DNA from 2 places in the Streptomyces sp. NPDC107454 genome. Region 1 is predicted to be linked to the other one. Evidence: predicted binding sites of a transcription regulator. Region 1 holds the regulator's gene; the other holds the start of a gene.

The links. Region 1 encodes HspR, which represses chaperone genes until heat shock. Its sites were predicted from a motif close to TTGAGNNNNNNNNNCTCAA; they were not measured.
Region 2: a site for HspR is predicted at 12,209-12,227, ahead of dnaK (molecular chaperone DnaK). Genes of this name have one in related genera too.

The regions. Positions count from the first base shown of each region.
Region 1 covers NZ_JBVJPA010000005.1:342,738-357,770, forward strand. Annotated here, with positions in the region: gene ACZ69M_RS14515 (PA14 domain-containing protein) at 185-2,137, shown strand; gene ACZ69M_RS14520 (heat shock protein transcriptional repressor HspR) at 2,196-2,642, opposite strand; gene dnaJ (molecular chaperone DnaJ) at 2,647-3,831, opposite strand; gene grpE (nucleotide exchange factor GrpE) at 3,865-4,533, opposite strand; gene dnaK (molecular chaperone DnaK) at 4,530-6,380, opposite strand; gene ACZ69M_RS14540 (MraY family glycosyltransferase) at 6,476-7,543, opposite strand; gene ACZ69M_RS14545 ((Fe-S)-binding protein) at 7,826-10,093, shown strand; gene ACZ69M_RS14550 (hypothetical protein) at 10,178-10,486, opposite strand; gene ACZ69M_RS14555 (hypothetical protein) at 10,486-10,785, opposite strand; gene ACZ69M_RS14560 (GntR family transcriptional regulator) at 10,943-11,203, shown strand; gene ACZ69M_RS14565 (FG-GAP and VCBS repeat-containing protein) at 11,421-12,944, shown strand; gene ACZ69M_RS14570 (Yip1 family protein) at 13,053-14,066, shown strand; gene ACZ69M_RS14575 (DUF7144 family membrane protein) at 14,164-14,625, opposite strand; gene ACZ69M_RS14580 (phosphoribosyltransferase) at 14,788-15,033, opposite strand, start outside.
Region 2 covers NZ_JBVJPA010000003.1:498,246-513,278, forward strand. Annotated here, with positions in the region: gene ACZ69M_RS09770 (glycoside hydrolase family 48 protein) at 1-364, shown strand, start outside; gene ACZ69M_RS09775 (cellulose binding domain-containing protein) at 600-3,254, shown strand; gene ACZ69M_RS09780 (rhamnogalacturonan lyase) at 3,313-5,226, opposite strand; gene ACZ69M_RS09785 (helix-turn-helix transcriptional regulator) at 5,325-6,269, opposite strand; gene ACZ69M_RS09790 (hypothetical protein) at 6,310-6,816, shown strand; gene ACZ69M_RS09795 (hypothetical protein) at 6,813-7,283, shown strand; gene ACZ69M_RS09800 (class I SAM-dependent methyltransferase) at 7,252-8,010, opposite strand; gene ACZ69M_RS09805 (4a-hydroxytetrahydrobiopterin dehydratase) at 8,016-8,321, opposite strand; gene ACZ69M_RS09810 (helix-turn-helix domain-containing protein) at 8,511-9,362, shown strand; gene ACZ69M_RS09815 (helix-turn-helix domain-containing protein) at 9,418-10,284, shown strand; gene dnaK (molecular chaperone DnaK) at 10,294-12,162, opposite strand; gene ACZ69M_RS09825 (OsmC family protein) at 12,293-12,718, opposite strand; gene ACZ69M_RS09830 (vWA domain-containing protein) at 12,849-14,585, opposite strand; gene ACZ69M_RS09835 (ATP-binding protein) at 14,657-15,033, opposite strand, start outside.

The DNA.
Region 1 (15,033 bases):
TAACGAGATGGCAACAGCATTCTGTGTTCCCCAAGTGAACACGATGGGAAGGGGGTGCGCCGTCACTTCCACAGAACCCCTCTGATTGACTTGCGTCACGCGCTCCCCGGCGACATACAACCCTCCCCCACATCCGGGAGTCTCGAAGGTGGCCGCACACCTCGCAGCATGAAACAGGGGAAACATGAGACCAGTTGGGCGGAGCGGACCGGCGCTCGCCGTGACGCTGACGATCGCCACCACCGGGGGCCTGCTCGCCGTCTCGGGGGCGCCCGCCTCCGCCGCGAGCAGCTGCGCATCACCGGTGTACAAGCGGCAGTTCTACGCGAACACCACCTTCTCCGGCACACCGAAGAAAACGGACTGCGATGCCGCGGTCAGCGAGAACTGGGGCACGAAAGCACCCGCCTCCGGCCTCCCGAAGGACAACTTCGGCGTCCGCTGGACCGAGACGAGGGACTTCGGTTCGGGAGGCCCCTTCGCCCTTCCCGTCGCCGCCCAGGACGGCCTGCGCGTCTACCTCGACGGCACCCGCAAGGTCGACCTCTGGAAGAACGTCTCCTCGACGGTCAAAAAGACCGTCAACGTCACGATTCCCTCCGGCAAGCACACCCTCCGCGTCGACTACGCCAACTGGACAGGCGCCGCCAACGTCTCCTTCGCCTACACCCCCCGCACCACCGCCGCCGTCGACAAGGTCAAGCCCCTCACCCCCACGGGCACCTCCGTGGCGTACGACAAAGCCACCGGCAAGGCCAAACTGACCTGGGCGAAGAACAAGGAGATGGACCTCGCGGGGTATCGCGCCTACCGCCGCCTGAAGGGCGGCGCCACCTGGACGAGAGTGGGTACGACGACCGCCACCTCGTACACCGACACGACCGTGCCCGCGACCGGCGACACCTACTACTACGAGGTCCGCGCCTACGACAAGGCCGGCAACGAGTCGACGGGCACCGCCGACCAGGCCGTGACCACCGTCGACCGGACCCCGACCGCCGCGCCCGGCGGCCTGGGCGCCAAGGTGAGCACCGGCTCCGTGGCCCTCGGCTGGAACAAGGTCTCCGGTGCCGCCGCCTACCGCGTCTACCGGGCGAGCGCCCCGCAGGGCCCCTTCCAGCAGCTCGTGTCCTCCGTGCCGGACGTCTCCTACCGGGACACCTCGGCCGACATCCATCAGCGCCTGTACTACCGGGTCACGGCCCTGGACCCGGTCGGCAACGAGTCCGTCCCGTCCGCGACCGCCGACACCGGCGCCCCGGACACCCTCGCGCCCGGCCAGGTCACCGGTCTGACGGCGGAGGGCACCACGGCGGGCAACGCGCTGCGCTGGAACGCCCCTTCGGACGACGTCGAGCATTACGAGCTGTGGGCCGCGCCCGAGGGGCAGTCGGACCCGGACGGGCCGGACCTGGTCCTCGGCACCTCGTTCAACGACTTCCGGGCCCCCGCGGGCACCGCCGTCACGTACACGGTCCAGGCCGTCGACGCGTACGGGAACATCTCCTCGGTGTCCGAGGCTGTCACCGCGACCCGGCCCGCCCCCGGCGACGCGGCGGCGCCCACCGGCGTGACGGTCACCCCGCACGACAGCGGCACCGAACTCACCTGGGCGTACTCGACGGACGGGGCGGTGTACGGCACCCGCGTCTACCGCCGCACCGACGCCTCCGCCGCCTGGAACCGGGTCGGCTCGCCCCACTCGACCCTCTTCTCGGACACCGGGGCCCCGGCGGGCCGCGCGTCCTACTACGTGGTGGTGCTCGACGCGCAGGGCAGGGAGTCGGCGCCCTCCGACGTCGTCTCCGTGGACCGCGTCACCCCGGCGACGTCCACGGCGCCGCTGCCTCCGCTGCTCGCGCTCTCGGCGCCGTACACCGAGTGCACCGCCAACGACTGTGCGGGGCACGGTGGACCCGGCCAGGCGGTCACCGTGACGATGACCCGCCCCGCGGGCGACGACCGCGTCATCGGCGGGTACCAGTGGCGCGTCACCGGCGGCACGTACGCGCAGACCACGAACGGCAGCCTCACCTGGACACCGCCCACGAGCGGGATCTACATCGTCGAGGTGGCCACGGTGGACGTGTACGGGCGCGTCGGCCCGTCCACCCACCTGACGTTCAACGTCGCCTGAGGAACGCCGAAGGGGGTGGGGAGGTCGTCGACCTCCCCACCCCCTTCGGTACGTGCAACTAGTCCGACTGCCGCTTCGGCCGCCAGACCACCAGCGCGCTCGTCTGCTGGACCTCCTGGTACGGGACCAGGTCGCGGCGGTACGAGGCGTGCACCGCGGCCTCGCGCTGCTGCATCGCGGCAGCCGCGCCGTCCAGGGCCGATTCCAGTTCCGCGACGCGGGACTGGAGCGCGGCCACCTGGTTCTCCAGCTCGATGATGCGCTTGATGCCGGCCAGGTTGATGCCCTCGTCCTGGGACAGCGCCTGCACCGTGCGGAGCAGTTCGATGTCGCGGGCCGAGTAGCGCCGGCCACGGCCGGCGGTGCGGTCCGGGGAGACCAGGCCGAGGCGGTCGTACTGGCGCAGGGTCTGCGGGTGCAGGCCGGAGAGCTGGGCCGCCACCGAGATGACGTAGACCGGGGTCTCCTCGGTCAGTTCATAGGGGTTTCGACGACGACCGTCCATCTGCTCATGCTCCCTTCGCGGCCTGGAACAGCTCCGCCCGCGGGTCCTCGCCCGCGGTTGCCTCGCGATACGCCTCCAGGGCGTCGCGAGCCTTGCCCGACACGTCCGTGGGGACCGCGACCTCGACGGTGACGAGGAGGTCGCCGCGCGTACCGTCCTTGCGGACGGCACCCTTGCCGCGGGCCCGCATCGTGCGGCCGTTGGGCGTGCCCGGGGGCAGCTTCAGGGTGACCGGGGGGCCGCCCAGGGTCGGTACGCGCACCTCGCCGCCGAGTGCCGCCTCCGCGAAGGTGACGGGCACGGTGACGGTGAGGTTGTCGCCCTTGCGGCCGAAGACCGGGTGGGCGTCCACGTGGACCGTGACGTACAGATCGCCTGCCGGGCCGCCCCGTTCGCCGGGTGCGCCCTTGCCGCGCAGGCGGATGCGCTGGCTGTCGCTCACCCCCGCCGGGATGCGGACCTGCATCGTGCGCGAGGACTTGGCACGACCGCTGCCGTGGCAGATCTCGCAGGGGTTCTCCGCGATGAGACCGCGGCCCTTGCAGTCCGGGCAGGGGTCCGTGAGCGAGAAGCCGCCGCCGGAGCCCCGTGCGACCTGGCCGGTACCGACGCACGTCGGGCACACCCGCGGTGTGCCGTTCGCGTCGCCGGTGCCCGAACAGGCCTTGCAGGGCGCCTGGGACGTCATCCGCAGCGGGACCGTCGCGCCGTCCACCGCCTCGGTGAAGCTGAGCGTCACCTCGGTGTCGATGTCCTGGCCGCGCCGGGGCTGGGTCCGCGTACCCGTGCCCGCGCCGCCGCGGTTGAACAGGCCCCCGAAGACGTCTCCGATGCCGCCGCCGAAGCCGCCGGCACCCCCCGCTCCGCCCTGGGCGCCGCCTCCGAAGAGGTCGCCCAGGTCGAAGTTGAAGTTGCCGCCGCCCGCGCCGGGACCCGGACGGAAGCCGCCGTTGCCGAAGAGGGCGCGTGCCTCGTCGTACTCCTTGCGCTTCTTGGGGTCTCCGAGCACGTCGTTCGCCTCGGAGATCTCCTTGAAGCGCTCCTCGGCCTTGGCATTGCCCTTGTTGGCGTCCGGGTGGAACTCGCGGGCGAGCTTCCGGTACGCCTTCTTGATCTCTGCCTCGGTGGCGTCCTTGGGGACGCCGAGGACCTTGTAGAAGTCCTTCTCGATGAAGTCCTTGGTGCTCATCCTCGACGCCCCTCCTCTCTCATGCGTTCAACGTCAGCCCTCGTCCGGGCCACCGCTCTCCTTGTCGTCGGCCGCCTCGGCGGAATCCTGGGAGTCCGCCTTGCCGGTCTGCGCCCCCGGCTGGGGTTCGGCGACCGCCACCCGCGCGGGGCGGATGGTGCGCTCGCCGATGCGATACCCCGGCTGCAGAATCGCCACGCACGTCGTCTCCGTGACGTCCGGCGCGTACGAGTGCATGAGGGCCTCGTGGATCATCGGGTCGAAGGGCTCGCCCTCCTTGCCGAACTGCTGGAGGCCCATCTTCGCCGCGACGGTCTCCAGCGACTCGGCCACCGACTTGAAGCCGCCGACCAGTTCGCCGTGGTCCCGCGCGCGGGCGATGTTGTCGAGCACAGGCAGGAGTTCGGTCAGGAGGTTCGCGATGGCGATCTCCTTGACCGCGATCCGGTCGCGCTCGACCCGACGACGGTAGTTCTGGTACTCGGCCTGGAGCCGCTGGAGGTCCATCGTGCGCTCGCCGAGCGCCGTACGGACCTGGTCCAGCTGTGCGGTCAGACCGGCCATCTGTGCTGCTGATGCGTCCCCGGCCGGGGCCGCCGCCTCCTCCGTGGAGGGGGTGGCGGCCTGCGACTCGGCGTCGTCAGGGGTGGCGCCGGAGGGGACGTCAGGCTTCTCTTCGAAGCCCGGGGTCTCCTCCGTCACGCGGCACCGTCCTTACGGTCCTCGTCGACGATCTCGGCGTCGACGACGTCGTCATCGGCCTTGGCCTGCTCGGCGCCGGGGGCACCTTCGGCGCCACCGGCGGCCTGCGCGGCCTGGGCGTCGGCGTACATGGCCTGGCCGAGCTTCTGGGAGACCGCGGCGACCTTCTCCGTGGCGGTGCGGATCTCGGCGGTGTCCTCGCCCTTGAGCTTCTCCTTCAGCTCGGCGATGGAGGCCTCGACCTCGGTCTTGACGTCACCCGGGACCTTGTCCTCGTTGTCCTTGAGGAACTTCTCGGTCTGGTAGACGAGTTGCTCGCCCTGGTTGCGGGTCTCGGCGGCCTCGCGGCGCTTGTGGTCCTCGTCCGCGTACTGCTCGGCCTCCTGGCGCATCCGGTCGACCTCGTCCTTCGGCAGCGAGGAGCCGCCGGTGACGGTCATCTTCTGCTCCTTGCCCGTGCCCAGGTCCTTCGCGGTCACGTGCATGATGCCGTTGGCGTCGATGTCGAAGGCGACCTCGATCTGCGGGACACCGCGCGGGGCCGGCGGCAGACCGGTCAGCTCGAACATCCCGAGCTTCTTGTTGTACGCCGCGATCTCGCGCTCGCCCTGGTAGACCTGGATCTGGACGGACGGCTGGTTGTCCTCGGCGGTGGTGAAGATCTCGGACCGCTTGGTCGGGATCGTCGTGTTCCGCTCGATGAGCTTCGTCATGATGCCGCCCTTGGTCTCGATGCCGAGGGACAGCGGGGTGACGTCGAGGAGCAGGACGTCCTTGACCTCACCCTTGAGGACACCGGCCTGCAGGGCGGCGCCGATGGCGACGACCTCGTCCGGGTTGACGCCCTTGTTGGCGTCCTGGCCGCCGGTCAGCTCCTTGACGAGCTCGGCGACGGCGGGCATGCGGGTGGAGCCACCGACGAGAACGACGTGGTCGATCTCGGAGAGGTTGATGCCCGCGTCCTTGATGACGTTGTGGAACGGCGTCTTGCAGCGCTCCAGAAGGTCCGCGGTGAGCTGCTGGAACTGAGCGCGCGTGAGCTTCTCGTCCAGGTGCAGCGGGCCCTCGGCGGAGGCCGTGATGTAGGGCAGGTTGATCGAGGTCTCGGTGGACGAGGACAGCTCGATCTTCGCCTTCTCGGCGGCTTCGCGCAGACGCTGGAGCGCCATCTTGTCCTTGGCGAGGTCCACGCCGTGACCGGAGCGGAACTGCTGCACCAGGTAGTCGACGACGCGCTGGTCCCAGTCGTCACCACCGAGGTGGTTGTCGCCGTTGGTGGCCTTCACCTCGACGACGCCGTCACCGATCTCCAGGAGGGACACGTCGAAGGTGCCGCCACCGAGGTCGAAGACGAGGATCGTCTGGTCGTCCTTGTCCAGGCCGTACGCGAGGGCGGCGGCCGTGGGCTCGTTCACGATGCGCAGGACGTTCAGGCCCGCGATCTCGCCGGCCTCCTTCGTCGCCTGGCGCTCGGAGTCGTTGAAGTAGGCCGGGACGGTGATGACCGCGTCCGTGACCTTCTCGCCCAGGTAGGCCTCGGCGTCGCGCTTCAGCTTCTGCAGGATGAAGGCGCTCATCTGCTGCGGGTTGAAGTTCTTCCCGTCGAGCTCGATCTTCCAGTCCGTGCCCATGTGACGCTTCACGGAGCGGATGGTCCGGTCCACGTTCGTGACCGCCTGGCGCTTGGCCACCTCGCCGACGAGCACCTCACCGTTCTTGGCGAAGGCGACGACGGACGGCGTGGTCCTGGCGCCCTCTGCGTTGGTGATGACGGTGGGCTCGCCGCCTTCAAGAACGCTGACGACGGAGTTAGTCGTGCCCAGGTCGATGCCGACCGCACGTGCCATTTCAATTCCTCCAGCAATGACTTGAGTGGAACGGACTCAAGTGTGCACCACTCTCATTGCTGGGTCAACAGACATGAGTCGCAGGGGCTCAAGTCTTATCTCTTGCTTACACGCAGGTGTGCTTGTACACGTGGTTCCACCTGCGGCTTCTCGGTCGACCGACTCCCGGACGCGGGGGCGTGCCGTCCCCCATAGGTGGGGATCCGAAGCAGCGCGAGTACGCCCACACCGGCGCCGCCCGCCACCCACAACGCCGCCGTCGCGCTCACCCATCCCATGTCGATCAGCATTCCGACGAGTGCACCCGCGAAGCCGGTGACCCCCACGACGATCGCGGCGCCCCGAGGCGTGACGCCGAGGCGCCGCAGCCGGTGGACCAGATGATCGGGGGCGCCGCGCAGCAGCGGACGCCCGGCCCGTTGCCGCGACACCAGCACCAGTACGGCGTCGGCGGTCGCCACGGCCGTCAGCGCGAACGCGGCGCCCACGCTCGACCCGGCCGCCCGCCCTGCGTGGACCAGTACCGCCGCCGAGGTCAGCACGAACCCGACGAACAGCGCGCCGCAGCGCCCCGGCACGATCCGGGCCGGGGGCCAGTTGTGCATCAGGAACCCCGTCAGCGCGGCGGCCAGCACGCTCAGCAGCGCCGCGAGCCCGTCCATGACCTCGGCAGCCGCGCAGCCGCTCAGCGCGAAGGCGGTCGCCACCGCGACCGTCCCCATCACCCCGTCGGCGTGATCGAGCGAGGTGAAGGCATGGGTGGCGAGGGCGATCCAGCCGACGGCCGCCACCCCGACCACCGGGCCGAGCTCCCCGTAGGGCACGGTCAGCGCGGCGGCGCCGGTCACGACGGCCGCCTGGAGCGGAACCCGCACAAGAGCCGGCGGGGGCCACAGGTCGGCGACCAGCCCGAGGGCACCGACCGCGATCCCGGCGGCCAGCAGCCTCGCGGCCGCCGGCCCCAGTGGCGCCACGTCCGTCCAGTCCCCGACCCCGGCGACGAACGCCGTGACCGCCACCACCGCGACCCCGCCGAGCAGCGGCACCGCGCGCACCCGCCGGCGTTCCACCACGCCGAGGCGCAGGGCGAGGAGCCGCAGCAGGGCGGCGAGCACGGCGGCGAGGAGCAGGGCGGAGGTGGCGGCGACGATTCCGTACAGCACGCCGCCAATTTAGTGTTAAATGTCGCAAATACGCCGCAGATCACACGATCGGGTTTACGTGTCGGCCGGAGACCCCGGCAGCTGTCGGCCGGTGACGTGCGCAACTGCCGGTCGGTGACTTCGGCGACTCAGGTGGACCTCAGCGACGCAGATCACCGCACCGCTGGCTACAGTGCGGCGGAAGATATGGGTAGTCTCAGACGGACTGCATAAGTTACCGCTTAGTAATCGGCTGAAGGTCGGCCTTCAGCTCCCTCCCTCGCAGGCCCGAGGAGCCCCCGAATGCAACTCGCCGCGATCATTGTGTCGCTGGTACTCGCCGTGGTCGGCGTGGCGCTGTTCTCCCGCGCCATCGCGCAGATCTACCGGTTCGTACGGCTCGGCCAGGACGTCCCCGCGGGCACCCGCACCGACGACTGGGCCGCGCGCACCGTCACGGTGGTCCGGGAGTTCCTCGGCCACACCCGGATGAACCGGTGGGGGGTGGTCGGCGTCGCGCACTGGTTCGTGGCGGTCGGCTTCTTCTCCCTCGTCGCCACGCTGGTGAACGCCTTCGGGCAGCTCTTCCAGGCCGACTGGGCGCTGCCCATCATCGGGCACTGGCTGCCGTACGAGATCTTCGTCGAGTTCATCGGCCTGATGACGACCCTCGGCATCCTCACGCTCATCGTGATCCGCCAGCTGTCCCGGCCCGACCGGCCGGGCCGCAAGTCCCGCTTCGCCGGGTCCAACACCGGCCAGGCCTACTTCGTCGAGTCGGTCATCCTCATCATCGGCCTCGCGATCATGACCCTGCGCGGCCTGGAGGGTGCCCTCGCCGACGTGCACGGCTACGAGGCCGCGTACTTCGCCTCGTACCCGATCGTCGCCGCCTTCAAGGGGACGAGCGTCGGCACGCTCCAGAACCTGGTCTACCTCACCGCGATGATCAAGATCGGGACGTCCTTCATCTGGATGATCACGGTCTCCCTCAAGACGGACATGGGTGTCGCCTGGCACCGCTTCCTCGCCTTCCCGAACATCTGGTTCAAGCGGAACGCGAAGGGCGAGACCGCCCTCGGCGCGCTGCTGCCGATGACGAGTGACGGCAAGGCCATCGACTTCACCGACCCCGGCGAGGACGACGTCTTCGGTGTCAGCCAGGTCGAGCAGTTCTCCTGGAAGGGCCTGCTGGACTTCTCCACGTGCACCGAGTGCGGGCGGTGCCAGTCGCAGTGCCCCGCCTGGAACACGGGCAAGCCGCTCTCTCCCAAGCTCCTCATCATGTCGCTGCGCGACCACGCGCACGCCAAGGCGCCCTACCTGCTCGCGGGTGGCGGCAAGAGCATGGAGGGCGAGGAGAAGGCGTCGGCGGAGCAGCTGGCCGACGTGCCCGCCGCCGCGCTCGCCGAGGCCGAGCGGCCCCTGATCGGCACGTTCGAGGAGAACGGCGTCATCGACCCCGACGTGCTGTGGTCCTGCACCACGTGCGGCGCGTGCGTCGAGCAGTGCCCCGTCGACATCGAGCACATCGACCACATCGTCGACATGCGCCGCTACCAGGTGATGATCGAGAGCGCGTTCCCGTCCGAGGCGGGCACGATGCTCAAGAACCTGGAGAAGAAGGGCAACCCCTGGGGCCTGGCCAAGAAGCAGCGCCTCGAGTGGACGAAGGAAGTCGACTTCGAGATCCCGGTCGTCGGACGCGACATCGAGGACCTGTCCGAGGTCGAGTACCTGTACTGGGTCGGCTGCGCCGGCGCCCTGGAGGACCGCGCCAAGAAGACCACGAAGGCCTTCGCGGAACTCCTACACATGGCGGGCGTCAAGTTCGCCATCATGGGCGGCGACGAGAAGTGCACCGGCGACTCCGCCCGCCGCCTCGGCAACGAGCCCCTCTTCCAGGAGCTCGGCATGGAGAACGTCGCCGCGCTGAACATGGCCTTCGGCGAGGATGACGAGGACGAGTCGACGAAGAAGCCGAAGTCGGCGAAGAAGATCGTCGCCACCTGCCCGCACTGCCTCAACACGATCGGCAACGAGTACCCGCAGCTCGGCGGCGACTACGAGGTCATCCACCACACCCAGCTGCTCCAGCACCTCATCGACGAGGGCAAGCTGCTCCCGGTGACCCCCGTGGACGGCCTCATCACCTACCACGACCCCTGCTACCTGGGCCGCCACAACAAGATCTACACGCCCCCGCGCGAGATCATGTCGGCCGTTCCGGGCCTGCGCCAGCAGGAGATGCACCGGCACAAGGAGCGCGGTTTCTGCTGCGGTGCCGGTGGTGCGCGGATGTGGATCGAGGAGCGGATCGGCAAGCGCATCAACAACGAGCGCGTCGACGAAGCTCTTTCCCTCAACCCGGACATCGTGTCCACGGCCTGCCCGTTCTGCCTCGTGATGTTGACCGACTCGGTCAACGGCAAGAAGAACGACGGCCAAGCCAAGGAGTCCGTCCAGGTCGTGGACGTGGCTCAGCTTCTCCTCGACTCCGTCAGGACGCCGGTTGATCCGGCGGGGGCGGCGGAGGCGGAGAGCGAGCCGGAGCCCGAGCCGGTGAAGTAGCCGCGCCTTCCGAGGGCCGAGCCTTTCGAGAGAACGACACCCCATGTCCCCGGTTCACCCCGGGGACATGGGGTGTCGTCGTGTTCAGTTGAGGCGGTCGAGCCAGTTGAGCTGGTTCAGCCGTCGGCCGCGGCTCTCGGCGACGCGGAGTGCGTCATGGAGCGCCTCGGTCAGGCGCTCGGCGAGGAAACGAAGTTCGCCCTGCGGGGTGCCGGGAAGCATGTCACGGGCGTGCGTCAGGAGTTGCGTACCCATCCCGAGCTGAATGGACTCCGTGGCGTCGGCGAGGCGGGACACGGGTCCGCCGTGGCCGTCGGCGATCAGGTAGCAGGGCTTGCCTTCGGCCCCGGACCAGGGCAGCAGGCGTGGCTCTCGTCGCGATTCCGCTTCCATCAGGCGACCTCCAGCCCGTGGATCCAGTACGGACCGGGCGTGTCCAGCCCCAGGGTGGCCAGGACGAGTTCGCGCCGCCGCTCACGCTGCTCGTGGGCGGTCACATACGGCCGTACGGCCACGGTGGCGGTGCCGTCGAGGGGGACGTCCAGTCCGTATGGGCTGCGGTGGGCGGGGAGCGGGATCCTCGGTCGGGACGGACCGCCGCGTACCGAGCGGGGCGGGCAGACGCGGTGCGCTCCGCGCGGGATGAGCAGGAGGCTCACCCAGGCGGTGAGGCGGTGGATAAGGTCGGTCATGTCATCGGCTCCGTTCAGGGTTCAGCTGGTGGCCATGCCCCGGGACGGCTCCATCCGTCGCCGGGGTTCTTCGCTCACCCTACTGCGGTGTACTGCTGTATGAGCGGTTAACTGTGAATCGCACAGAGTACGGCCGTCTGCGCATGGTGGTGCGGTGATGGAATTTGTTGCCGATATCCCCCGCTGGCGCCAGGTGGCCGAGGTGATCCGCCGCCGTATCGAGGACGGGACCTACCCGCCGCGCACCCGTATCCCCTCAGTCGTGGAGATCACAGCGGAGTTCGGCATCGCCGCCGTGACCGCTCAGAAGGTGCACAAGGGCTTGCGCGCGGAAGGGCTCATCTACACGGAGCCGGGCCTCGGCTCATTCGTCACCGAGCAGCCCGCGAAGCCCGCGCACGACGTGGCGAGCGAGTGAGGGGCGAGGGAGGGCCATGACGTCCGACTCCGCCCCCAACATCATCGGCCCCGGAAAATAATCAAACTCACGTACAACCCTCACGCCCCTTTCAAGGTCTCCTGTTCGCCGACCAGCCCGCGAACCCCGGGACAACTCCCGGCAAACGCGGGCGGTCCGCACCCCATTGACTGGGAATGCCCGCCAGGCATCCCCGCATGCCGCAGGAGACCCCCGCATGCACAAGCAGTACCGGCAGTACCCGCAGCACCGTACGCACGCCAAGACGCATGCCATGCGACTCGCCCTCGCGACGGCCACCGCGGCCGCGCTGACGGGCGGTCTGCTCACCTTCTCCGCCGCGACGGCGACCGCCGCGGACTCCACGAAGGTCCCGCAGGCCGACTTCAACGGCGACGGAATCGGCGACGTGGCCTTCTCCGCCTCCGACGCCTACGTGAGCGGTCAGAAGACCGCCGGCCAGCTCGTCGTCCTCTACGGCACCCACAGCGGCGTGTCCGGCGCCAAGCGCTCCACGCTCAGCCAGAACACCGCCGGGGTCCCCGGCACCGCCGAGGCCGGGGACGCCTTCGGCGCCGACACGGCGTACGCGGACTTCAACGGCGACGGTTACGACGACCTCGCCGTGTCCTCTCCGCACGAGAAGTTCGGCAACGACACCGACGCCGGAGGCCTCGCCGTCCTCTGGGGCTCCCCGAGCGGCCTCACCGGCAAGGGTGTGGCCATCGCCGACCCGGCCGGGTCCTCGCACGACTACTGGGGCAAGACCCTCGCCGCGGGCGACTTCGACGGCGACGGCAAGGCCGACCTGGCCGTCGGCAACTCCTCCAGCACGATCTACGTCTATCGGGGCGGCATCACCTCCACCGGCGCGGCCGGCCTCGCCCGCACCACGATCAAGCCCCCGATCCAGTCCGGCGGCAACGCCCTCGGCCCGCGGAACCTCACCGCCGGTGACATCAACGGCGACGGCCGCACCGACCTGGTGGTCGACGGCTTCGAGACCAAGACCGACTACGGCTGGAACACGAACTACTACGTGCCCGGCACCGCGAGCGGCCTGAACGTCTCCGCCGCCAAGGCCCTCAAGCCCGGCATCATCACCGCCATCGGCGACATCAACAACGACGGCTTCGGCGACATCGTCAGCGGCGCGTACTGGGACAACAAGACCGAGGACGGCACGACCGTCCCGGACTCCGCGCTCGGCGGGAAGGTGAACATCACCTACGGCTCCGCGTCCGGCCCCGCCGCCACCACCGGAATCACCCAGAACTCCGGCAACGTGCCCGGCAGCTCGGAGAAGGCCGACAGCTTCGGCTACGAGCTGGACCTCGGCGACATCAACGGCGACGGCTACCAGGACCTGGTCGTCAGCGCCGCGTACGAGGACCTGAACGGTGTCGCGGACACCGGCATGGTCACCGTCCTGTACGGCTCCGCGCACGGCGTCAACACCTCCTCGGGCGCCCAGGCCTTCGCCCAGAGCACTCCGGGCGTCCCCGGCAACGACGAGAAGTCCGACCTCTTCGGCCTGGACACGAAGCTCGACGACGTCAACGGCGACGGCAAGGCCGACCTCCTCGTGGGCTCCTACGAGAACGGCGGCGACGGCAGCGTCACCTACCTGCCCTCCAACGGGTCCAAGATCACCACGACCGGCTCCCGCGCCATCTGGCCGGCCGACGCGGGCGTCTCGACGACGGGCACACCGGCGTTCGGCGCCAACTTCGCGGACTGAGTCCAGCCGCCCTTCAGCCGGGCCCGCACCCACGGGCCCGGCTTCCGCCCTCCCGCGAAACCCGGGGCCGTGCCCCGTAAGGGACGCCCGTGCTCCTCCCCTTAGGGGATGTCACAGCTCGGACCCAAACCCCCCTCCGATGGCCCGCACTCCGCACGTCACACTGCGGGACCAGGTACGTTCGATTACGTGGCTGGATTCAGGATCGGACGCGGCCGGGACGACCGAGCCCCGCAAGCGCGACCGCAACAACACCGACCGTCGTACGGACAGCAGGCTCCGCAGGGAGGCCAGCAGCCGTACGGCTACCCGCCCGCGCCCTCGCAGCAGCAGCCGTACGGGGGTCAGCAGTACGGCGGCGCGCAGCAGTACGGCGGCGGTCAGCAGGGCGGACAGCCCGGCTGGCCCCAGGCGAACGGCGGCGGCGAGCCCGAGTACTTCGGCGACGGTCACCCGCAGCAGGGCCCTGACCCGTACGCGGCGAACAGCCCTGGTCACACCCAGGCCTTCTCGGTCGGCGAGGACCCCTACACCCAGGGCGGGACCTACCGCGCCGGCCAGGCGGCGGCCCCGCCGATCGGCCCCCGTCTGCACTGGAAGGACCTGCTGAGGGGCATCGTCACGGCCCCCAACCAGACCTTCCTGCAGATGCGCGACTACACGATGTGGGCCCCGGCCCTGATCGTGACGTTCCTCTACGGCCTGCTGGCCGTCTTCGGCTTCGACGGCGCCCGCAAGGACGCCATCAACGCCACCCTCTCCAACGCCGTCCCGATCGTCCTGACGACGGCCGTGGCGATCGTCATCAGCACGTTCATCCTGGGCGTGGTCACCCACACCCTGGCCCGCCAGCTCGGCGGCGACGGTGCCTGGCAGCCCACGGTCGGCCTCTCCATGCTGATCATGTCCATCACCGACACCCCGCGCCTGATCGTCGCCATGTTCTTCGGCGGCGACGCGTCCTTCGTGCAGCTCCTCGGCTGGGCGACCTGGGTCGCGGCGGGCGCCCTGCTGACCCTCATGGTCAGCAGGTCCCACGACCTCCCGTGGCCGAAGGCACTGGCAGCGTCGGCGATCCAGCTGATCGCGATCCTGTCGATCATCAAGCTGGGCACGTTCTAGCGAGGACGCGCGGTACGCGGCGTACGGTCGAGTACGCACGAGAGGGCCCCCGGCACGGAACCACTGCCGGGGGCCTTCTGCATCCCTCCGTCCGGGTTCACCGACCGCCGCTGGTCCCGATCTGCATCCTCGTCAGCGCAAACAGGATCAGGAGGTCGAGCGTCATCACGAAGATGGACCACGCCGGGTAGTACGGAACGAACATGAACTGGGTGATCAGGCTGACCCCTGCCACCGCTGCGCCGGCCCCGCGACTCCAGCTCTGGTTTGTCAGAACCCCCAGGCCGGCAATGACGAGTGCCACTCCGATCACAAGGTGAATCCAGCCCCAAGCCGTCAGGTCGAACCGGTAGGCGTACCTGGACGCGGAGAACAAGGTGTCCTGTGCGATGCCGGATGCGCCCATAAGAATGCTGAGCGGCCCGCTGAGCATCATCGTGGCGCCAGCGAACATGGACGCACCGTTGATCATTTCGCTGCCGTCGGCTCCCCCGTGCCCCCGCCGTGTCCTGTTCGGCACCGTTGTCATGGCCGCAGCCTCCTTGTACAGCGCGGTCACCGACGCACACTGCCCGTGCGCAGTCAGCCACGCTCCCCTGACAGCATCACCGCAATCCTTCGGCCCCGCGACTGCAACCCGCGTCGCCCTCACCGCATTGCCGCAGGCGCCGCAAAGGCTTCTCCCCATGCCCCCATGCCCCCACCGTCAGGAAGAGGCAGATCAGAGCGCTTCACCAGACGGTGTGATCGGCTCGCCCGCCTTACGCACTACAGGCAAGACACTCCAGGGGAAGTTGATCCAGTCGTCGGTCCGCTTCCACACGTACTCGCACTTCACCAGCGAGTGGGACTTCTCGTAGATCACGGCGCTGCGGACCTCGGCGACGGTGTCGACGCAGAAGTCGTGCACGAGCTTGAGCGTCTTGCCGGTGTCGGCGACGTCGTCGGTGATCAGGATCTTCTTGTC
Region 2 (15,033 bases), on a different contig from region 1:
CTACGCCGCCAAGTCCGGCAACGCCCAGGCGAAGACGACGGCGAAGGCACTCCTCGACGGCATGTGGAGCAACTACCAGGACAGCCTGGGCATCGCCGTCCCGGAGACCCGCGCCGACTACAACCGCTTCGACGACACGGTCTACGTACCGAGCGGCTGGAGCGGCAAGATGCCGAACGGCGACACGATCAACTCCGCCTCGACCTTCACCTCGCTCAGGTCCTTCTACAAGAACGACCCGAACTGGTCGAAGATCGAGGCCTATCTCGCGGGCGGAGCCGCGCCCTCCTTCACGTACCACCGGTTCTGGGCCCAGGCGGACATCGCCATGGCCATGGGCTCGTACGCGGAGCTTCTCGAATAGCCCCCGCCGGGCGCTCCGCGGGTCGGGCGGTACCTGAGCTGCGGGCCGGTTGTGGCTGGTCGCGCGGTTCCCCGCGCCCCTGACGGGCGCGAGGCCCAGGACCGCGCCTCTCCGGGCGCCCGAAGCTCCGCGTGCGTGGTCCCGTCACCTGACGACGGGACCACCTGGCCGGGCGGCCCCCACCCGCACTGGGGGCCGCCCGGTCGTCATGCCCTCCTTCAGAGAGGACCCCACCGTGCGAAGAACCCGCATCCTCACGGCCGTACTGGCCCTCGCCGCAGGCTTACTGGCGGGCAGTCCGCCCGCCCTCGCCGCGAGCACCCCGACAACGACGCTCGCCGCCGACACGTACACCTGGAAGAACGCCCGGATCGACGGCGGCGGCTTCGTCCCCGGCATCGTCTTCAACCGCTCCGAGAAGAACCTCGCCTACGCCCGCACGGACATCGGCGGCGCCTACCGCTGGCAGGAGTCGACGAAGACCTGGACCCCGCTCACGGACTCCATCGGCTGGGACCGGTGGGGCCACACCGGGGTGGTCAGCCTCGCGTCCGACTCCGTCGACCCGAACAAGGTGTACGCGGCGGTCGGCACGTACACGAACAGCTGGGACCCCGGCAACGGTGCCGTACTGCGCTCCGCCGACCGGGGCGCGAGCTGGCAGCGGACGGACCTGCCCTTCAAACTGGGCGGGAACATGCCGGGCCGGGGCATGGGCGAGCGCCTCGCGATCGACCCCAACAAGGACAGCGTGCTGTACCTCGGCGCGCCGAGCGGCAAGGGTCTGTGGCGGTCCACGGACTCGGGTGTCACGTGGTCGCAGGTGACCAGCTTCCCGAACGTCGGCAACTACGTGCAGGACGCGACCGACACGAGCGGCTACGCCAGTGACAACCAGGGCATCGTGTGGGTGACCTTCGACGAGTCCACGGGCACCTCCACCAGCGCCACGCAGACGATCTACGTCGGGGTCGCCGACAAGGACAACGCGGTCTACCGCTCGACGGACGGCGGCACGACCTGGTCACGGCTCGCCGGGCAGCCCACCGGCTACCTCGCCCACAAGGGCGTCCTCGACGCCACGAACGGCTACCTCTACCTCGCCTACAGCGACAAGGGCGGCCCGTACGACGGCGGCAAGGGCCAGCTGTGGCGGTACGCGACCAGGACCGGGACCTGGACGAACATCAGTCCGGTCGCGGAGGCCGACACCTACTACGGATTCAGCGGACTGACCGTCGACCGTCAGCATCCGGGCACGGTGATGACCACGGCGTACAGCTCGTGGTGGCCGGACACCCAGATCTTCCGGTCCACCGACAGCGGCGGTACCTGGACGAAGGCCTGGGACTACACCTCGTATCCGAACCGCTCGAACCGCTACACGATGGACGTGTCGTCCGTGCCCTGGCTGACCTTCAACGCGAACCCGTCACCCCCCGAGCAGTCCCCCAAACTCGGCTGGATGACCGAGGGTCTGGAGATCGACCCGTTCAACTCCGCCCGGATGATGTACGGAACGGGCGCGACGATCTACGGCACCGAGAACCTCACGAACTGGGACAGCAACAGCCAGTTCACCATTCGGCCCATGGTCCAGGGCCTGGAGGAGACGGCCGTCGACGACCTGGCCTCTCCGCCCTCCGGGGCCTCCCTCCTCAGCGCCCTCGGTGACATCGGCGGCTTCCGGCACACGGACCTCACCAAGGTGCCGTCGATGATGTACACCTCGCCGAACTTCACCACGACGACGAGCCTCGACTACGCCGAGACCAGCCCGAACACCGTGGTGCGCGTCGGCAACCTCGACTCGGGCCCGCACATCACCTTCTCCACGGACAACGGCGCCAACTGGTTCGCGGGCACGGACCCTTCGGGCGTCAGCGGCGGCGGTACGGTCGCGGCGGCATCCGACGGCAGCCGTTTCGTGTGGAGCCCGGTGGGCGCGGGCGTGCAGTACGCGACCGGCTTCGGTACGTCGTGGTCGGCGTCGGCCGGGATCCCGTCCGGCGCGATCGTGGAGTCGGACCGGGTCGACCCGAAGACCTTCTACGGGTTCAAGTCCGGCAAGTTCTACGTCAGTTCGGACGGCGGTGCCACCTTCACCGCCTCCGTCGCCGGCGGCCTGCCGAGCGGTGACAGCGTGCGCTTCAAGGCGCTGCCCGGCACGAAGGGCGACGTGTGGCTGGCCGGCGGCGCGAGCGACGGCGCGTACGGGCTGTGGCACTCCACGGACGGCGGCGCGAGCTTCACCAAGCTGTCGAACGTCGACCAGGCCGACACCATCGGCTTCGGCAAGGCGGCGACCGGCGCCTCGTACCAGACGCTCTACACCAGCGCGAAGATCGGCGGGGTGCGGGGCATCTTCCGCTCGACGGACAAGGGCGCGAGCTGGACCCGCATCAACGACGACGCCCACCAGTGGGGTTGGACGGGCGGCGCGATCACGGGAGACCCGCGGATCTACGGACGCGTGTACATCGCGACCAACGGGCGCGGAATCATCTACGGCGACAGCTCCGACACCGGTGGCGGGGGTGGCGGCACGGATCCGACGCCCCCGCCGACGGGCGCCTGCGCGGTGAGCTACAAGATCACCAACCAGTGGTCGGGCGGCTTCCAGGCCGACGTGGCGCTCACCAACACCGGCACCACCGCCTGGAGCGGCTGGTCCCTCTCCTGGGCCTTCGCGGACGGACAGAAGATCACCCAGGCCTGGAACGCCGACGCCACCCAGTCGGGCACGACGGTCACGGCGAAGAACCTGGCCTGGAACGCGAACGTGGCAACGGGCTCGTCGGTGAGCTTCGGCTTCACGGCCGGCTGGACGGGCGTGAACTCCACACCCACAACCTTCAAGCTGGGAGATCAGGCCTGCTCGGTGAGCTGATCCGAGAGGGTGGGGCGCGCGCCGACCTCGGCACGCGCCCCTTCTCTCTGCTGCGGACCTACGGCGTGTAGACCGTCGGTCGGGGCGGCGTCGGCATCCCGTCGCCGAGGAAGAAGCTCGGGTGCGGGGGTTGGTTGTACGCCGTGTTCTGCCAGGCCAGGGCGGTGCGGTACTGGGTGTCGTGGAGGAGGGTGGTGATCCTTGTGGTCGTCTCGTACGGGGTGGAGTAGATCCTGAGGGCCGTGTTGTCGGTCGTCGGCCAGACGACCTCCTCCCGCCAGTCTCCGAGAATGTCGCCGGACAGTGACGGAGTCGCCTTCGTGCTGTTGTTGGAGTGGACGCCCGAGCCGGTCAGCAGACGGGTGTCGGACGCGGTGCCGTACTTGTCGATGTGGGTGTCGTCGAGGAGTTCGCGGACGGGGTCGCCGTCCCACCAGGACAGGAAGTTGATGCTGCCCGGCTTGCGGGTCGCCACCACCGTGCCCTGCGGGTTGCGGACGCCGTCGGCGTGCGAGGACCAGGACTCGGCGCCCGCGCTGCCCGCCCAGATGTCACCGGAGACGCCTCGGCCGTTGTCGCCGTTGGCCGCCGTGGACCAGAGGATCGCGCCCGTCTTCGCGTCCGCCATCCAGGACGCCGGTTTCGAGGAGTCCTCGTCGACCTTGAACTCCTCCAGGCCGGGGCGGGACGGGTCGAGGTCGCCGACGTGCATGGCGTCCCCGTGCCCGTTCTTAGTGGTCCACAGGCCGTTGCCGTTGTCGTCCACGGCCATCGAGCCGTACACGATCTCGTCCTTGCCGTCCCCGTCGACGTCCGCGACCGACAACTGGTGGTTGCCCTGACCGTCGTATCCCTTGCCGCTGTTGGTCGAGGAGTTGGTGTCGAAGGTCCAGCGCCGGGTGAAGGCGCCGCCCCGCCAGTCCCAGGCGGCGATGACGGTACGGGTGTAGTAGCCGCGCGCCATGATGAGGGAGGGCCGGGAGCCGTCCAAGTAGGCCGTTCCCGCGAGGAATCGGTCGACCCGGTTGCCGTACGAGTCGCCCCAGGAGGAGACCGTGCCGCGCGCCGGGACGTAGTCGACGGTGCCCATGGCGGCGCCCGTCTGCCCGTTGAACATGGTCAGGTACTCGGGCCCGGACAGCACGTATCCGCTGGAGTTCCGGTAGTCGGCGGAGGAACTGCCGATCACCGCGCCCCGGCCGTCCGTCGTCCCGTCCGCCGTCTTCATGGCGACCTCGGCCTTGCCGTCGCCGTCGTAGTCGTACACCTGGAACTGTGTGTAGTGCGCGCCCGAGCGGATGTTCCGGCCCAGGTCGATGCGCCACAGACGGGTGCCGTCGAGCTTGATGCCGTCGATGACGGTGTTGCCGGTGTAGCCGGACTGGGAGTTGTCCTTGGCGTTGGTGGGCTGCCACTTGAGGACGAAGTCGAGCTGGCCGTCCCCGTCGAGGTCGCCGACGGAGGCGTCGTTGGCCTCGTAGGTGTAGGCGACTCCGTCGGGAGTAGTGCCGCCCGCGGGCGGGGTGAGGGGCACGTCCTTGTATCCGGTGCGGAACTGGACGGCGTGGACGGAGTCGGCCTGCTCGACGCCGTTCACGATCGCGCGCACCGTGTAGTCGGCCTGGGCGGGCGCGCCCGAGTGGAAGTAGTTCGTGGAGCCGGTGATCGGCGTCGGGTTGACCAACGTACCGGCCCGGTAGACGTTGAACGACACGTCGTTCGGGTCGGTGCCGAGCCAGCGCCAGCTGACCAGGTTGCCGCTGTCGGTGTGGACACTGACGACGCCCCGGTCGAGGGCCTCCACCATGGGGGTCCCCCCTGTTCGAGCGAAGCCGAGAACTTGGGGGAGGGCGGTGGCCGCCTGCGCCGTGCCGGTGCCGAGGGCGGTGAGCCCGGCGGCGATCAGGGCGGCCGTGGCCACCAGGGCCGAGCCGATGGCGCGTCTGCGGTGCTGCCTGTGCGGGTGCTGCACGATGGTTACCTCCTGGGAGGACAGACTGCTTCTGTTCCCTCAGTTGCCGCCGTGCGCAGGGGAGTTGCCGCCTTGGGGCGTCTGTGTGCGGGCGCTCACTACGCGTACAGGCGGGCCAGTGCCGCCACCGTGCGCGCGATACGCTCCCGCAGTTCGGCGGGCTCCAGGACCTCGATGACCGCGCCCCGTCCGAGGAATGCGTCGTGGGCCTGGTCGATGGACTCGATGGGGACGATGGCGCGCGTCCAACCATCCTTGTCCACACGACCGTTGACCTCGACCGCCCGGGCCGCCGGGCCGGTGAGAACGGTTCCCGGCGCGATCCGGATCACGGCCTCGGCGCCGTGCAGCCGGTCGTGGAACTCCTGCTGGTACGCCGTCCAGTACGCGGCCAGGTCGAATGTCTCCGGGCGGCTGAACTCCTCGTCGGTGGAGGTGAGTTCGATGATCTGGTCGACGCGGAACGTACGCGGCCCTGGGCCCGCGACGACGTACCAGCGGCCCGCCTTCAGGACCAGGCCGTACGGTTCCAGGCGGCGCCGCACATCGGTGGGCTCGCGCCAGCGGCGGTACAGGACGTGCAGCACCCGCGCGTTCCACACGGCGTCGGCGACGGCGGGGAGGTACGGGGTGTCGTCGGTGTCCGCGTACCAGCCGGGGGCGTCCAGGTGGAAGCGGCCGCTGATCCGGTCGGCGTGCGCGCGCAGGTCGCGCGGGAGGGCGGCGCGCACCTTCAGCTGGGCGGCGGCCAGGACCGGGCCGAGGCCCAGCTCGGCGGCGGGGCCGGGGACGCCGGCGAGGAAGAGGGCCTCGGCCTCTCCCTCCGTGAGGCCGGTGAGACGGGTGCGGTAGCCGTCGAGGAGGCGGTAGCCGCCGGCGTGCCCCGCGTCGCCGTACAGCGGGACGCCCGCCGCGCTCAGTGCCTCGACGTCCCGGTAGACCGTGCGCACCGAGACGTCCAGTTCCTCGGCGAGGTCGGCGGCGGTCATCCGGCCGCGGGTCTGGAGCAGCAGGAGGATCGAGACGAGTCGGCTGGACTTCACTGACACAGGATGTCAGTGAAGTCGGCCTAGCGTGCGCGTCATGGCTTCCACGACCTTGCCGAACGCCTCGGACTTCCGGGAGAAACTGCTGACCGTGCCGCCGCCCATCGAGGTGGCGGGGCGACGGATCAAGCGCTACCACGTCACCGCGGACCCGGCCGGTATCGCACCCGACGTCGAGGCGGCGGCGTACGCGATGCTGCCGAAGCTGCTGCCGGAGCCCGACGGCACACCGCCCGCGACCTTCGTCGTACTGCACCGGGGCGGCGATGACGGCGCCTACCTCAACGCGTACAGCTGGGTGTGGGACAACGTCCTGCACTTCCGCGGCGCGTCGGCGGGCCAGCCGGTCCTTGGCTGCCCGGACCGGGACCCCACGCACTTCATCACACCCGACGTCCCCTGGATCGGCTGCGTCTGGGAGCTGCCGCCGATCCTGCACGAACGCGATGCCTGGGTGCGGCACATGCTCGCGCCCGACGCCCCCGACCTCGACGCCTACCTCGCCGACTCCCTCCCCGAGGGCACGACTGGAGACCGCTCATGAGCAGCCCGCACGACTTCGACTTCTTCCACGGTGAGTGGGACGTCCACCACCGGCGTCTGACCGACTTCCTCGACCCCGAGAGCGGCTGGGAGGAGTTCGGGGCCACGAGCCGCTGCTGGAGCCTGTTCGAGGGGGCCGCGAACATCGACGAGATGACGGTGCCCGGTCAGGGCTGGCAGGGGCTCACCCTGCGGCTCTTCGACCCGGCGGCGCGGGTGTGGTCGCTGAACTGGTCGTCGAGCCGCAGCGGGAAGCTGTTTGCGCCGGTGGTGGGGCGGTTCGGGTCCGACGGGCGCGGTGAGTTCCACGGCGACGACACGCACGACGGGAAGGACGTGCGGGTGCGGTTCGTGTGGTCGGGAATCTCCCCGACCACGGCCCGCTGGGAACAGGCCTTCTCCGTGGACGGGGAGAAGACGTGGGTGACCAACTGGGTCATGGAGTTCGCGCGGCGGGGATCTTCCTGAACGCGCGGAGGGTGAACTGCGGGTCGGGGCGCGGGACTTCCTGATCGGGCAGCCCTTCGAGCAGCGTGACGAATCGCTCGGCCAGCGGGTCGTCCGCGGCGATCTGGGTGAACCAGCCGCGGCGCAGGTCCGCCACCGTGCTGCGCGGGCTGCGGCCCTGGCCGTGGCCCCGGAAACGGGCCCGGCCGGCCGGGGTGAGGCCGTGCTCGACGGCGTACGCCTCGACGTCCTCGGTGCCGTCCTGGGCGGGGCGGCGCGGGCGGGAGGCGAGTACGGCGTCGATGTCGCTGCCCACGTCGTGTGCGGCGGCCTTGTCGACGGTGGTGACGTACACCCCGCCCGGGCGCAGGACCCGCGCGCACTCGGCGACGATGGCGCGGACGTCCTCGGCGCCGTCGACCAGATGGAGCAGCCAGACGCTGGTGACGGCGTCGAACGAGGCGTCGGGGAAGGGCAGTCGACGGCTGTCGGCGTGGACCACCGAGCCCGGGAGCCGTGCCGCCGCCATCCGGGCCATGCCCTGCGCGGCGTCCGCGCCCGTCACCCGGAGCGCCGGGCGGGCGGCGGCGAGGCGACGCGTGACGATTCCGGTGCCGCAGGCGACGTCGAGCAGGGCCTGTACGCCGTCGGGGACGAGGCCGAGTACGGCGTCCGCGGCAGCCGCCGCTCTGGGCTCACCGCCCCTGCTGGCGTCGTATGCGTCGGCTTCTTTGTCGTAGTCCAGCATGTGGATCAGTGTGCGCCATGTCCCGGAGCGAGTGCCTCCACCCTGCGGGCGAGCTTGAGGTCGAGCTCGGTGACGGCGCCGCCGACGCTGTGGGTGTTCACGGTGAGGGAGATCGTGTTGTAGCCGAGGGTGAGGTCGGAGTGGTGGTCGAGCTCCTCCTGCACCTGGGCGATGTGTACGACCATCGCGGTCGCGGCGAAGTGGGAGGGGAGGCGGTAGGAGCGGGCGAGGTGGTCGCCGTCCAGCGACCAGCCGGGCAGCTCCGCGAGCTGATCCTCGATCTCCTTCTGCGACAGGGGTTCGACGGGCATGGCCTCGCTCCGTTCTTCTTGCGGTGGGGTGCGGTGGGGACTGTTCCTCAGCCTGCCACAGTCCCCCGACCAGGGCTCTCCGGCGCCCCGGCCCCATCTCCGGGGGCTTCGCCCGAAAGTCCCGGCCGTCCGGCGTTCGAGGGCCAGGTCCAGGCTCCATCCACGGCGTTCCTCGGTTACGGTCGGCGTATGTCCCTCGTCGCGTCCGGTCCGGCCAGACCCTCAACCCACCCCGGCGGCAAGGGCGTCGGCCCGCTGCTGCGCGGCTGGCGGGAGCAGCGCCGGGTCAGCCAGCTGGAACTGGCGCTGCGGGCCGACTCCTCGGCCCGCCACATCAGCTTCATCGAGACGGGCCGCTCCCGCCCGAGCGAGGAGATGGTGCTGCGGCTGGCGGAACACCTCGACGTCCCCGTACGGGAACGCAACGCGCTGCTGCTGGCCGCCGGCTACGCGCCCCACTACCCGGAGACCCCCCTCGACGACCCCTCGATGGACGCCCTGCGCCAGGGCATGGAACGGCTGATCCAGGGCTACGAGCCCTACCCGGCGCTGGTGGTCGACGCCACGTACACCGTGCTCGCCGCCAACCGTGGCATCGCCATGCTCCTGGAGGGCGTCCGCGAGTCGCTGCTCACGCCGCCGCTGAACGCGATGCGGCTGACCCTCCACCCGGAGGGCCTGGCGCCGCGGATCCGCAACCACCGCGAGTGGCGCGACCATCTGCTCGCGCAGATGGAACGGCAGATCGCCCTGGACCGCTCCGAGCCACTGCGTGCCCTCTACGAGGAGGTGGCGGCCTACCCGGTACCGGAGCAGGAACAGGGACAGGGGCACGGAAGGGAACTGGACGGCGGCGTCGAGCCCGTTCCCTGTTTCGCGCTCCCCCTGCGGATCGAGCACGGCGGGTGCGTGCTGTCCTTCATCTCCTCCATCTCCACTTTCAACACCCCGATGGACGTGACCGTCGCCGAGCTGGCCATCGAGACGTTTCTGCCCGCGGACCCGGCGACGGTCAAATACCTTCAGTCACTGGTCTCTTGACGGAGCGTCGTCGATCCGTTTGAGTGGTGGCTTCGGCGCTTGGGGAGGGCGTGGCGTGAGTGAGCGGCGGGCTGCGCCCACCGTGGGGCAAGTGGTGCTCGGGCGGCGGCTGCAGGAATTGCGGGAGGCCACCGGGCTGAAGCGCGAAGAGGCCGCGCGTGTCCTGCGTGTCGCCCCGGCGACGGTGCGGCGGATGGAGATGGCCGAGGTCGCCCTCAAGATCCCCTACCTCCAGGTGCTGCTGACGACGTACGGCGTGGCCGACGCCGAGGTGGCCGCCTTCGTCACGCTCGCCGAGGAGGCGAACCAGCCGGGCTGGTGGCAGCGATTCCACGATGTGCTGCCGGACTGGTTCAGCATGCATGTCAGCCTGGAGGGCGCCGCCCGTCTGATCCGCTCGTACGAGCCGCACTTCGTGCCCGGGCTGCTGCAGACCGAGGAGTACGCGCGCGCCGTGCTGGAGGCGGGGACGGTGGGCCAGACGGGGCCCGAGGCCATCGAGCGGCATGTGACGCTGCGCATGACGCGGCAGCAGCTGCTGCTGGGGCGCGAGCACCGGCCCCACCTCTGGGTGATCATGGACGAGACCGTGCTGCGGCGTCCGGTGAGCATCCGTGGCGAGGTCATGCGGGACCAGATCGACCGGCTGCTGCGGGAGATGGAGAGCGACGACATCTCCGTCCAGGTCGCCGAGTACGCGAGCGGCCCGCACCCGGGGACGTACACATCCTTCGCGCTGTTCCGCTTCGCGGAGCCGGAACTGCCCGACATGGTCTACAGCGAGTACCTGACCGGTGCCCTCTACCTCGACTCGCGCGCCGAGGTGGCCATGCACCTGGAAGTGCTGGACCACATGTCCGCCCACGCCGCCTCCGTGCCCCGTACCAAGGAGATCCTGCGGGAGATCCGGGACTCCTACTGAGAAGGGTCCTTACGCCGCGCCGCCCCGCGTCTCCCTCTCGTCGTCCACGATCTCGGCGTCCACCACACCCTCCTCCTCCGCCGCCGTGGTGTGCTCGGCGGCCGGCTCCTCCCGGGGCGTCTGCTGGGCCTGGGCGTACATGGCCTGGCCCATCCTCTGGCTCACCGAGGCCAGATTCTCGACGCCGCCGCGCAGGGCGGTGGTGTCGGTGGCGGAGTCCTCCAGGAGGCGCTTGAGGCCGGCGATGGCCGACTCGACCTCGGGTTTCGTCTCGGAGGGGATGCGTTCGTCGTTGTCGCGGAGGAACTTCTCGGTCTGGTAGACGAGTTGTTCGGCCTGGTTGCGGGTCTCGGCGGCCTCGCGGCGCGCGCGGTCCTCCTCGGCGTACTGCTCGGCCTCGCGCATCATGCGGTCGATGTCGTTCTTGGGGAGCGCGGAGCCGCCCGTGACGGTCATCTTCTGTTCGCGCCCGGTGGCGAGGTCCTTCGCGGAGACGTGCATGATCCCGTTGGCGTCGATGTCGAAGGCGACCTCGATCTGCGGGACTCCGCGCGGCGCGGGCGGCAGCCCGGTGAGGTCGAAGACGCCGAGCTTCTTGTTGTACGCGGCGATCTCGCGTTCGCCCTGGTAGACCTGGATACCGACCGAGGGCTGGTTGTCCGCGGCCGTGGTGAAGATCTCCGAACGACGGGTCGGGATCGTGGTGTTGCGCTCGATGAGCCTGGTCATGATGCCGCCCTTGGTCTCGATGCCGAGGGACAGCGGGGTGACGTCGAGGAGCAGGACGTCCTTCACGTCCCCCCTGATGACACCCGCCTGGAGGGCCGCGCCGAGCGCCACGACCTCGTCCGGGTTGACACCCTTGTGCGGGTCCTTGCCGGTGAGTTCCCTGACCAGGTCCGTGACGGCGGGCATCCGGGTCGAGCCGCCGACCAGGATGACGTGGTCGATCGCGGCGAGCTTGACGCCCGCGTCCTTGACCGCCTGGTGGAAGGGGGTCTTGCAGCGGTCGAGCAGATCGGCGGTCAGCTCCTGGAACTGGGCGCGGGTCAGTTTCTCCTCGAGATGCAGGGGGCCGTCGGCGGTGGCGGTGATGTAGGGCAGGTTGACGGTGGTCTCGGAGGAGCTGGACAGTTCGATCTTGGCCTTCTCGGCGCCCTCGCGCAGCCGTTGCAGCGCCATCTTGTCGTGGCCGAGATCGATGCCGTACGAGGCCTTGAAGCGCTGTGCGAGGTGCTCCACGATCCGCTGGTCCCAGTCGTCGCCGCCGAGCCGGGTGTCGCCGTTGGTGGCCTTGACCTCGATGACGCCGTCGCCGATCTCCAGGAGCGAGACGTCGAAGGTGCCGCCGCCGAGGTCGAAGACGAGGACGGTCTGCTCCTCGCCCCGGTCGAGGCCGTAGGCGAGGGCGGCGGCCGTGGGCTCGTTGATGATCCGCAGCACCTTCAGGCCCGCGATCTCGCCCGCCTCCTTGGTGGCCTGGCGCTGGGCGTCGTCGAAGTACGCGGGCACGGTGATCACGGCGTCCGTGACGTCCTCGCCGAGGTAGGCCTCCGCGTCCCGCTTCAGCTTCTGCAGGACGCGCGCCGACAGTTCCTGGGCGCGATAGCGGGTGCCGTCGACGGAGCCCTTCTCCGGGAAGCGCCAGCTCGCGTCGCCCATGTGGCGCTTGACCGAGCGCGCGGTGCGCTCCACGTTCGTCACGGCCTGACGTTTGGCGACCTCGCCGACGAGCACCTCGCCGTTCTTGGCGAAGGCCACCACGGAGGGGGTGGTGCGCGCGCCCTCCGCGTTGGTCACGACGGTGGGGTCGCCGCCTTCCAGGAGGGCCACCACCGAGTTCGTCGTACCGAGGTCGATCCCGACCGCACGTGCCATGTCCGTCCCCTTCCGCCAGGGCGCTGCCCACCTTCAAGCACAAAACTTGAGTGCGTTCTTGTCAATGGGGCGGACATGACAGCGCCGCGGGCCCTGCGCGGGGACCGCGGCGCCGTACTGCTCCCGGACGTCAGCCCAGCTTGGCCGACAGGGTGATCGTCGTGCCGGTCAGCGCCGCGCTGACCGGGCAGTTCTTCTTCGCGTCCTCGGCCGCCGCGACGAAGCCGTCGTTGTCGAGGCCCGGCACCGTCCCCTCCACCGTCAGATGGATGCCCGTGATGCCCTCACCGGGCTGGAAGGTGACGTCGGCGTTGGTGACGAGCTTGGTGGGCGGGGTGCCCGCGCCCGCGAGGGCGTGCGACAGCGCCATGGAGAAGCAGCTGGAGTGGGCGGCGGCGATCAGCTCCTCGGGGCTGGTCTTGCCGTTGGCGTCCTGCGCCCGCGACGCCCACGTCACCGGCTGCTGGCCGATGCCGGAGGAGTCGAAGGTGACGACGCCGCTGCCCTCGAGCAGGTTGCCTTCCCACACGGTGTGCGCGGTGCGCGTGGTTGCCACGATGATTCCCTTCGATGGGGTCCCGTTTTCGGGGTCCGTGCGCACCATCCGATCACACCTGCACGCAACTCACCCAGAATGACGGCTCACCAAGTCCGCGAAGACGGCTCGACGCGGCCGCGAGGGTGGTTCACCGCACCCGGAAGACCGGTCCCCGCGCCGTGAACGGGAGCCGCGCGCCCTGCGGAATCAGATACGCGTGCTCGCGCCGCACCCGCAGCACGTCGCACCCGCCGTCCGTGATGACCAACAGCGGCGCGCCCGGCGGGAAGTCGTCCGCGCGGTGCAGCAGATCGATGCCGGGCTGCAGCACCGTACCGCCGCGCCCGTGCACCCGTACGCGACCGGCGACCTCGGTGACCGGGAGATAGCCCGCGTCGTGCGGCGCCGCGTCGCAGAACACCACCCGCACAGCCGGTACGTCCCGGGCCTCGGCGTACGAGGCGATGGCGCCCAGCGCCTTGCCGAGCAGCATGCGGTCCATGGAGCCGGAGGTGTCGAGGACGACGCCGAAGGTGCAGCGGGCGATCTCCTCGGGCGGGAAGTACCGTCCCGCGCGCGGGATGTCGGGGGTGGACGCCTGACGGCGCGAGGGGCGCGCGTACGTCCGTACCGGCTCGGGGCGGGGCACGAACTCGTCGAACCAGCGGGCCAGGCGGGCGTCCCAGGGCAGCGGCGGATGGTCGAGCGCGCGGATCTCCTCGACCAGACCGCCCGGCAGATAACCCCGCTCCAGCTGCTGGTGCAGGTCGAGGCCGTGGCTCAGCCCGCGCCGGTAGAGCTCGTCCAGGTCCACGTAGTCGCGCGGGGAGCCGAGCGGGGCGCCGAGGATGTCACCCATGCCCTTGCCGCGCAGCGTGGACAGCCGGCGCATCCGGCGCAGGTCCTTCGCGATCCGGTCGTACACCTCCTCCGCCGAGAGGTCCTTCAACTCCGCGTCGTACAGGAGCCCTTCGGGCATCGTGCCGACCTGCATCTCGCACAGCCAGCCGTTGATGACGTAGTCGGCCGCGATGTTGAAGAGGTACGGGTCGCGGGGGCCGCAGCGGTCGCCGTGCCGCAGGGCGGCGTGCAGCATCTCGTGGGCGAGGACGAACCGCCATTCCTCGTCCTTCAGTTGACGCAGCGGGTTGATGTAGATCTCCCCCGCCTCCGCGTTCACCGCGGCGACGGAGATGCCGTGGGCGCGGGCCAGTTCGGCGTCGGCGACCAGGGTGATACCGGCCGCGACGCCGCCGAGCAGCGGGTAGGAGGAGATGAACCAGCTCAGCGCCCGCTCCCAGGGCTGGAGCCGGGTGGGCCCGCCGCGCATCGAGCCTCGGCGGCCGCCGGCCACGTCCATCGCCGTGGCGACGGTACGGGTCAGGGCGTGCGCGAACTCGAGCTGCCAGTCCGGGGCCCGGCCGCCCTTCCAGGTGTCCCACGGCACCAGCAGCTGGTCCGGCTCGCCGCCGGCCGTACCGCAGCGCTCGTACGGGGCCGGAGTGCCCTCGCGCCGCCAGCGGGCGGCGAGTTGCTCCTCGTCGCCGTCGGGGTAGCCGGGCGGCAGGTCCTCGGGGGTGAGGCCGATGGGGAAGCCGAGCAGGAAGCGGTTGACGACCGCGCAGCGGGCGGCGAGGGCGTGGCGGTCGGGCTGTTCGCGCGTCTTCGGCGCCGCCGGGACATGGCCGAAGCCCAGGTGGATGACGGCGTGCGCGACCGCCCAGGCCCACTCGACGGGCTCGGCGCGGCGGGTGGGGTGGACGTGCAGCACACCGTTGGAGTCGACTCGGACGAGACCCTCGCGAGGCGAGTCGGGGCAGTCCTCCTGGCGGCAGGTGCTGAAACCGACGGCGGCGAGCGCCCGGTTGGCCCGCACCAGCCGCATGCCCTCCGCGAAGGCCTCCGCCGCCAGGTCCTTCTTCGGCTGTCCCTTACCGCGGCTCGTCGGGGTCCGGCTCACTGTCGCGCCTCGACCAGCCGGGGCATGTCACGGGCCGCCTCGACCAGGAACCAGGCGGGCAGGAGGGGATTGCCGTCGGTGTCCGGGGCGATGACGCCCTGTGCGACCTCCACGGAGATCTCGGCGAGCTGCACGAGCAGCGACTTGGCGCGGTACGCGGTCTGCTGTCCGCTCGCCGAGAGGTGCTCCTTGCTGGCGGGCAGCTCCTTGACGAGCCGGCCGCGGAAGGACTCGGCGAGGTAGTAGAGCAGGTCGCGGTCCTCGGGGCGGTGGGGCCAGCGTGCGTCGCCCTTGACGATCGCCTCGATGCCGAACCGGCTGCGCACGATCTTCACGTAGCCGCAGAAGGCGACCGCGTGCGCGGGCGTCAGGG